2 regions of the Streptomyces sp. NPDC054765 genome follow, and region 2 is predicted to be linked to the other one. Evidence: riboswitches for the same ligand, from Rfam matches in the RefSeq annotation. Region 2 holds a riboswitch; the other holds the start of a gene.
The links. A riboswitch is a leader RNA that binds a small molecule or an ion and turns the genes downstream of it on or off. The one in region 2 is predicted to bind glycine.
Positions count from the first base shown of each region.

Region 1: linked by a shared signal. The riboswitch ahead of gcvT (glycine cleavage system aminomethyltransferase GcvT) and the one ahead of gcvP (aminomethyl-transferring glycine dehydrogenase) in region 2 are both predicted to bind glycine.

Region 1 is NZ_JBSHBP010000004.1:62,884-67,289, reverse strand. Features, by position in the region: gene ACWGJY_RS04330 (enhanced serine sensitivity protein SseB C-terminal domain-containing protein) at 1-274, opposite strand, end outside; gene ACWGJY_RS04325 (enhanced serine sensitivity protein SseB) at 336-1,133, opposite strand; gene ACWGJY_RS04320 (AAA family ATPase) at 1,226-1,912, opposite strand; glycine riboswitch at 2,174-2,269, shown strand; glycine riboswitch at 2,270-2,387, shown strand; gene gcvT (glycine cleavage system aminomethyltransferase GcvT) at 2,421-3,548, shown strand; gene gcvH (glycine cleavage system protein GcvH) at 3,677-4,054, shown strand; gene glyA (serine hydroxymethyltransferase) at 4,153-4,406, shown strand, end outside.
Region 2 is NZ_JBSHBP010000045.1:8,471-12,876, reverse strand. Features, by position in the region: gene gcvP (aminomethyl-transferring glycine dehydrogenase) at 1-1,563, opposite strand, end outside; glycine riboswitch at 1,625-1,751, opposite strand; glycine riboswitch at 1,752-1,849, opposite strand; gene ACWGJY_RS25615 (PRC-barrel domain-containing protein) at 1,964-2,353, shown strand; gene ACWGJY_RS25610 (DNA polymerase IV) at 2,257-3,726, opposite strand; gene ACWGJY_RS25605 (MerR family transcriptional regulator) at 3,793-4,398, opposite strand.

The sequences.
Region 1 (4,406 bases), on a different contig from region 2:
CGGTGACGACCTCGTGGTCGCGGTTCCAGCCGGAGGCGGCGAGCTCGGGTGCGGAGGTCACGCACGGCGCATAGCCGAGGCCCTCGACCTCCATGTTCCCGTACTGCGCATCGGCCGAGCCGGCCCGGCCGTGCCACAGCAGCATCCAGACCTGGCCCGCGGCGAGCGCGTGCAGCAGTGCCTCATAGGCGTCGTAACGGCCGGGCGAGACCTGCTGGAGCAGCTGCTCCAGCTGTCCGGCCGCCGCCGGCCCCTGATGCGCACCCGCGCTCACGTGGTCCGTCCCTTCTGTCAGCAGGGCACGTGTGGGTGCGCCCGCCCGTCATCCAACCAGCTTACGAGTGGTCCCGGGAGTAGAAGGGCCGCACACGCTCCAGCATCCAGTCGGCGACCGGGTCACCCTGGGCGATGTCGAGCATGACGAGCTGTACGGGCCAGGGCAGCGGTACTGCGCCGAGCGCACGTCCGAGGGCTGACAGTACCGTCTCGCGGGCGGTGCCGTCGTGCAGTGCGGTCAGGTCCGCCCCGATCTGCACACCGACGAAGAGTGCGGGCGTGTCGCCCTCGACACTTGCCAGGGCACGCCGGGCAGTCAGGACAATTCCGGCGCCGGAGAACTCCAGTCCGGCGGCGGCCAGGAAATCCACCGGCTCGTCCTGCCAGTCCGGCTCGAAGAGCCGCACCCGGCCGCCGCTCGGCAGACCGGCCGGCTCATGGCGGGCCTCCCGGCACAGCTCGGCCACCGCGGGCGGCGGCAGCGGGACGCCTATCGTGCCGTCGGGGTTGACCGCGATGCCGATGTGCGGCGGCAGCCCGCGCGCGAACTCCCGGGCCGGGGCGACGGTGAAGGACAGGTGCGAGCCGACCGTCCGCAAGAACTCCTGCTCGGAGCTGTAGACCGGGACGTAGGCCGCGCCACCGAGCTCCACGGTGGGCAGATCGAGGCCGCGGGCGCCGGGGCCCGCGCTCTCGGGGCCACCGCCGTTCGGCAGCGGCACCCACACCCGGCTGCGGCCGAGCACCTCGACGATCCGGCCGCCGGCGCCCGGATGGCCGACCGATGCGGCCAGCACCTCTTCGAGCTCGTTCGCCGGCCACGCCAGCTGCGGTATCCCCTGCTGCGGAAATGTCATGTGTACCCACCCGTTCCGAACCGCGCCATCTGGCCAAAGACCCTAGACGAGAGCGCGGGAGGGGGAACCCGGGGGGCGGGGTGCCGCTCCGCTCAGTCGAAGCTGACCGTCTCCAGGGCGCTCGCCGCCCGCCGGTCGAGCAGCACCGCCGAGCCGACCCCGTCCGGCAGCCGGGCCGCCTCCGCCGCGCCGACCAGCCGGCCCACCGCCCTGCGGTGCCGCGCGAAGGCGTACTCCGACACCCCGCGCCCCCGCGACTCCTGGCCGGACAGCGCCGCCTCGGGCGCCACATCGAGCAGCACCAGATGCAGCCCACGGCCGCCGCGCACCGCCGACCGCGCGATCCAGCCGCGCACCCACGCCAGGGTGCCGCAGTCGTGCACCACCACACTGCCGCCGGAGCGCAGCGCACGGCGAAGCGTCAGATAGTGGGCGGCCCGGACCAGCGGACGGTAGAGGGCGTAGGGCAGGCCGCGCAGTCTGCCGCCCTCCCAGCGCTCGCGTACGTCCTGCGAATCGATGCGGTGCACCGCGGCACCGTGCGCGTCCAGCGGCGGCACCACACGATGCATCAGGGTGCTCTTGCCGCTGCCCGGCAGCCCGGAGACCACCACCAGGTCACCGGCCGGAAACCGCAGCTCGGCGGCGCCCCGCGCCCGTCCCCCGCCCCGGAGGTCCACGATCCGGGCGCCGCGGCCCGCCCGGACCACGGACCGCGGCGGCCGTCCGGTCCGGGGCACCGTGGCGGGCGGCGCCTTCGGCGCGACGCCCGGGGGCACGACCCCTGACGTGGCCCCCCGTGCCGCTTCACTGTGCACCGTGATCGCCCTCCCCGTCCGGTTCTGCTCCGGTTCGAGTCCGTCCCCGTACCCGCAGAGTGTCAAGAAAAGGTAATGCCGAGCAAGGTGATCGGCCGATCTGCCCACGTCACGGACGGGGCAGCCGCCAGGGCTCCTGTATCCGGCGATCCCGTGCAATGATGTGGCCGCCACGTGCACATCGCGTCTCACTTGTGCACCGCCAACTCCATACCGGCCGCTTGAACCCGCGCGGGAGAGTCCCCGGCCGCCATGGCGGGGCGCCGAAGGAGCAAGTCCTCCCTTGAATCTCTCAGGCCCCTATACCGCGCGGGCGAGGCAGATCTGAAAAGCGAGCCACTGCCCGGCCTACGGGGCGGCTCCACCCAAGGTGCAAACCGGGTCCGTTCGCGGGATCCCGGTGAACCTCTCAGGTTCCGATGACAGATGGGGAGAACGTCTTGTCACCCATGCCTGGGAGCCCAGAACCATGACTGATGCCCCCCGCCGTACCGCGCTGGACGCCACCCATCGCGCGCTCGGCGCCACCATGACCGACTTCGCCGGCTGGGACATGCCGCTCCGCTACAGCAGCGAGCGCGACGAACATGTCGCCGTCCGCACCCGCGCCGGTCTCTTCGACCTCTCCCACATGGGCGAGATCACCGTCAGCGGCCCGCAGGCCGCCGACCTTCTCGACTACGCGCTGGTCGGCAACATCGGCGGCGTCAAGACCGGCCGCGCCCGTTACACCATGATCTGCGAGGCCGAGGGCGGCATCCTCGACGACCTCATCGTCTACCGCCTGGCCGACCAGGAGTACATGGTCGTCGCCAACGCCTCCAACGCCCAGGTGGTGCTGGACGCGCTGACCGCGCGGGCCGGCGGCTTCGACGCCGCGATCCGCGACGACCGGGACGCGTACGCGCTGCTCGCGGTGCAGGGCCCCGAGTCCCCCGGCATCCTCAAGGCGCTCACCGACGCCGATCTGGACGGTCTCAAGTACTACGCGGGCCTGCCCGGCACGGTCGCCGGCGTCCAGGCGCTGATCGCCCGTACCGGCTACACCGGTGAGGACGGCTTCGAGCTGTTCGTCCGGCCGGCCGACGCGGTCGCCCTGTGGGAGGCGCTGACCGAGGCCGGCAAGGACGCCGGTCTGGTGCCCTGCGGCCTGTCCTGCCGCGACACCCTGCGCCTGGAGGCCGGCATGCCGCTGTACGGGCATGAGCTGACCACCGCGACCACGCCGTTCGATGCGGGTCTGGGCCGGGTCGTGAAGTTCGAGAAGACCGCCAACGGCGGGGACTTCGTGGGCCGTGAGGCGCTGGCGGCGGCCGCCGGGCGCGCCGAGGCGAACCCGCCGCGCAAGCTGGTCGGCCTGCTCGCCGAGGGCCGCCGGGTCCCGCGCGCCGGGTACCCGGTCGTCACGGCCGACGGCACGGTCATCGGCGAGGTCACCTCCGGGGCGCCTTCCCCCACCTTGGGCAGGCCGGTCGCCCTCGCCTATGTGGATGCGGCCTACGCCACGCCGGGTACCGAGGGTGTCTGCGTGGACATCCGTGGAAGCCATGAGCCGTACGAGGTCACCGCTCTGCCGTTCTACAAGCGCCAGAAGTAAGGGCTGACCGCGGCAGACCCGGCAGCGGCGCGCGCCCGCGCGTCTCACTGTGCAAGACCCTCCCCCCGGGCCACGCCAGGGGGCGACCCCCGTCACGACCACACCCTCGCGTACAGGAGAATCGAGCCATGAGCAACCCCCAGCAGCTGCGCTACAGCAAGGAGCACGAGTGGCTGTCGGGCGCCGAGGAAGGCGTCTCGACGGTCGGCATCACCGAGCACGCGGCCAACGCGCTCGGCGACGTCGTCTACGTGCAGCTCCCTGAGGTCGGCACCACGGTCGCGGCGGGCGAGACCTGCGGCGAGCTGGAGTCGACCAAGTCGGTCAGCGATCTCTACTCGCCCGTCGACGGTGAGATCACCGAGATCAACGAGGATGTCGTCAACGACCCCTCGCTGGTGAACTCCGCCCCGTTCGAGGGTGGTTGGCTGTTCAAGGTGAAGACCGGCGGTGAGCCCGCCGAGCTGCTCTCGGCCGACGAGTACGCCGCCTTCATCCAGAGCTGAGCTGCCCCGCTCCTCCTCCGCCACCACCCGCGGGGAAGCTCCCCCGGACTCCGTCCGGGGAGACCCCCCTCGCGCCCCCTGACTCCCCGGGAAGACTTATGTCGCTTCTGAACAGCTCCCTCCATGAGCTCGACCCCGATGTCGCCGCCGCCGTCGACGCCGAACTCCACCGCCAGCAGTCCACCCTCGAAATGATCGCGTCGGAGAACTTCGCCCCCGTCGCCGTCATGGAGGCCCAGGGCTCCGTCCTCACGAACAAGTACGCCGAGGGCTACCCCGGCCGCCGCTACTACGGCGGCTGTGAGCACGTCGATGTCGTCGAGCAGATCGCCATCGACCGCATCAAGGCCCT
Region 2 (4,406 bases):
GGTGGTCGCGTTCAGCTTCATCGTGCAGGAGCCGAGCGGGATCATGCCGCGGTCCAGCGCGTAGTCCTTGTCCGCGAGGGTGCGCAGATAGCGCAGCATCGCGGTCTCGGAGCGGTACTGGTGGAAGACCGGGTGGGCGAGGTAGTCGTCGCTGCGCAGCAGGGCCTGCGGCAGCGTGTCGGCGGCGGCCGCATCCAGCTGCTCGACGTCCCCGTGCACACCGAAGGCACCCCAGACACCGGCCAGCTGCGCGCGCCCGGTGGTCTCGTCGCAGGCGATGCCGACCAGGTCGGCATCGACCTGCCGGAGGTTGACACCGGCCTCGCGGGCGGCGGCGACGACCTCCGCGGCCCGGCCGGGAACCCGCGCGGTCAGCGTGTCGAAGTAGGAGCCGTGCACGATCTCCACCCCGCCGGCCCGCAGGCCCTCGGCGAGGACCGCGGCGTAACGGTGGGTGCGCCGGGCGATGGTCCGCAGGCCCTCGGGGCCGTGGTGAACCGCGTACATGCCGGCCATCACGGCGAGCAGCACCTGCGCGGTGCAGATGTTGCTGGTGGCCTTCTCCCGGCGGATGTGCTGCTCACGGGTCTGCAGCGCGAGGCGGTAGGCCTTGTTGCCGTCGGCGTCGACCGAGACGCCCACCAGGCGGCCGGGCAGGCTGCGGGCGAACTGGTCACGTACGGCCATGAAGCCGGCGTGCGGGCCGCCGAAGCCCATCGGGACGCCGAAGCGCTGGGTGGTGCCCACCGCGATGTCCGCGCCGAGCTCACCGGGCGAGGTCAGCAGCGTCAGGGCCAGCAGATCGGCGGCGACGGTGACGATCGCGCCCAGCTCGTGGGCCCGCTCGATGACGGCGCGGGGGTCACGGACCACACCGGAGGCGCCCGGGTACTGCAGCAGCACACCGAACACACCGCGCTCGGCGACCTCGGCCGGGATGCCGTCGGACAGGTCAGCGACCACGACCTCGACGCCGGTGGGCTCCGCACGGGTCTGGATCACGGCGATGGTCTGCGGCAGACAGTCCGCGTCGACCAGGAAGACGCCCTGCTTGACCTTGCCGACCCGGCGGGACAGAGCCATCGCCTCGGCGGCCGCGGTGCCCTCGTCGAGCAGGGAGGCGCCGGAAGTGGGCAGTCCGGTCAGATCGGCGACCATCGTCTGGAAGTTCAGCAGCGCCTCGAGGCGGCCCTGCGAGATCTCCGGCTGGTAAGGGGTGTACGCCGTGTACCAGGCCGGGTTCTCCATGACGTTGCGCAGGATCACCGGCGGGGTGAACGTGCCGTAATAGCCGAGCCCGATCATGGACGCCAGCACCTGGTTACGGTCCGCGAGACCGTGCAGTTCCTGGAGGACCTCGGCCTCGGTACGGGCCTGCGGCAGGCCGAGCGCCTCGGCGCTCTTGATCACATCGGGAACGGCGGCGGCGGTGAGCTCGTCCAGCGACCCGAACCCGACCTGCGCGAGCATCTTCGCCTGCGCCTCATGGTCGGGACCGATGTGCCGGCGCTCGAAGGGGGTGCCGCGCTCCAGCTCGGTCAAGGAGATGCGATTGGTGGTCATCTGCGGGGGCCTCCTGGTCGGTACGACCTACGAGGGGCACCACGGCGCGGGTGCCCGGACGGCCTCCCCCTCTGTCATCTCAACCTGAGAGCTTCACCGGCCCGCGCGAGGCGGCCCGGCTTTCACCGTCGGTGAGGAGGGGTCCCGGCACTGTGCCTTCCGCGGCCCGCCCTGCTTTCCAGAGTGACCTCGCCCATGCGGTACGTGTGCCTGAGAGATTCCGGGGAGGATTTGCTCCTTCGGCGCCCTGGTCGCGAACGACAAAGGACTCTCCCGCACGGGGTCTGCGGCCATTGGCCAGCCTACCAGCGCGGCAGTCGAAGGCTCCTTCGAGTGGCCAGGGCATGAAATGTGCCGTTTGGTAGTTGTCAGAGGGCAGTTGCGACCAATTGGAGGGGCCGTGCAAACCGATATCGATCCCCGGAGCCTGATCGGCCGCAAAGCATTCGACCGTAACGGCACCAAAATAGGCACCATCGACGAGGTATATCTCGACGATGCGACGGGGGAACCGGAGTGGGCGGCCGTACGCACCGGACTCTTCAGCCGGGACGCGTTCGTCCCCCTGGAACCGAGCAAGATGGTCGGTGAGGGCCTGCACATCCCTTACGACCGCAAACTGATCAAGGACGCACCGGACTTCGGCGTCGGCCGCCATCTCTCCCCTGAGCAGGAACTTCAGCTCTATCACCACTACCGACTGGATATCTCCTCCCCGACCTCCGACCCGGTGTCCTCCCCCGGTTCCGGTGACAAGGACTTCGGCAAGATCGCCGGCTCGGACGACTGACCGTCCGCCGGCCCCCCGCCCACCAGCGGCAGGGGCTCCCCCGGCCGCAGCGCCGGATCCTCGACAGCAAAGGTCCGCACCCTCCCCGGTGCGGACCACGGCGTTTCGAAGCGTACGGTCACTCTTCCCACCCCGCTTCCCTGCACCCAGCCGGCGCCGTGCTCGTCGTGCACCACATCCAGTCCCGGATGCCAGTGCCGCGGCGGTTCCGCCTCGGCCTCGCCCGGCTCCGTCCCGCCACCGGCCGGCTCCACCGCAGCCGCTGCTGCTGCCTTGGCGCTCTCCTCCGCCTCCCGCTCCGTCGCCACCTGCGCGAACAGATCCTCCTGGGTGAAGTCCGCCAGTCCACTGACCCCCACCCCCAGCAGCCGCACCCCGCCAGTGGTGTCCACCGTCTCCAGCAGCCGCACAGCGGACTCCCGTATCACCGCCGGGTCGTCGGTGGGCCCCCGGAGCGTCTCGGAGCGCGTCAGCGTCGAGAAGTCGTAGTTGCGCACCTTGAGGACCACCGTCCGCCCCGAACGCCCGGCGGCCCGCAGCCGCTGGACGCAGCGGTCGGCCAGCCGCAGGACCTCGCTCCGCACCCGCGTCCGGTCGGTCAGATCGACCTCGAAGGTGTCCTCGACCGAGATGGACTTCGCGTCCCGCTCGGCCACCACCGGCCGGTCGTCCCGGCCCAGCGCCATCGCATACAGCCCGGCCCCGTGCGCCTTGCCCAGCAGCCGCACCAGCTCGGCCTCACCGGCCTCCGCGGTCTCCGCGACGGTGTGGATCCCGGCCCTGCGCAGCGTCTCGGCGGTCGCGGGGCCCACCCCGGGCAGCGTCCGCACCGTCATCGGGCCCAGCAACTCCCGTTCGGTACCGGGCTCGATCACCACCAGACCGTCCGGCTTGGCCGCCTCGGACGCGATCTTCGCCAGCATCTTGGCGCCGGCCAGCCCCACCGATCCGGTCAGGCCCGTGGCGCAACGGATATCGCGGCGCAGCTGCTCCCCCACGACCCGCACGGCGGCCGTCTCCGGCGGCACTCCGCCCGCTTCCAGATCGACGAAGGCCTCGTCCAGGCTCAGCGGCTCCACCAGCGGCGACAACGCGTGCAGCAGCTCCATCACCGTCTCACTCACCTGGCGGTACAACGAGAAGCGAGGGGTGAGATACGCGGCGTTGGGGCACAGCCGGCGCGCCTGGGCCGTGGGCATCGCGGAGCGGATACCGAACACCCGGGCTTCGTACGACGCCGTGGAGACCACTCCGCGCGCACCGATCCCCCCGACCACCACGGGCTTGCCGCGCAGGCTGGGCTTGGCCGCCTGCTCGGCGGCCGCAAAGAACGCATCCATGTCGAGATGCAGGATCGTCGGCGCAGGTCTCACATGTCCGATGCTGCCCCATGCCACTGACAATCGGCCCGATGCCGGGCCGCGCACACCGCCGGGGACTCAGCCGGCCCGGTTGCGCCGCCGCGCCAGCTCGTCGTGCGGGTTCTTCCCGACCAGGGTCTCGCCGGTGTCCACACGCTCTCCGTGGAGCTGTGACAGCGCGCTCTCCACGTCCCGCCACACCACCCCCACGGCGATCCCGAAGACGCCCTGGCCGCCCTGGAGCAGATCCACGACCTGGTCGGGCGAGGTGCACTCGTAGACCGTCGCACCGTCGCTCATCAGCGTCATCCGCGTCAGACCCGCCAGCCCGCGCGAGCGCAGATGCTGGACGGCGGTGCGGATGTTCTGCAGCGACACCCCGGTGTCCAGCAGCCGCTTGACGATTTTCAGGACCACGACGTCCCGGAAGCTGTAGAGCCGCTGGGTGCCGGAGCCGTACGCGGGCCGGATGCTCGGCTCCACCAGGCCCGTACGGGCCCAGTAGTCGAGCTGCCGGTAGGTGATGCCCGCTGCCGCACAGGCGGTCGGGCCGCGATAGCCGATGTTCTGCGCCTCGCAGTCCCCCGACACCGCCGCGGCCGGTGCCGCGACCGGGTTCGCTGCTGCGCCCGAGTGGAGCGGCAACGCCCCTTCCGCCGCCATACCGTCGCCGGTGATTGCCACGCCGCCCT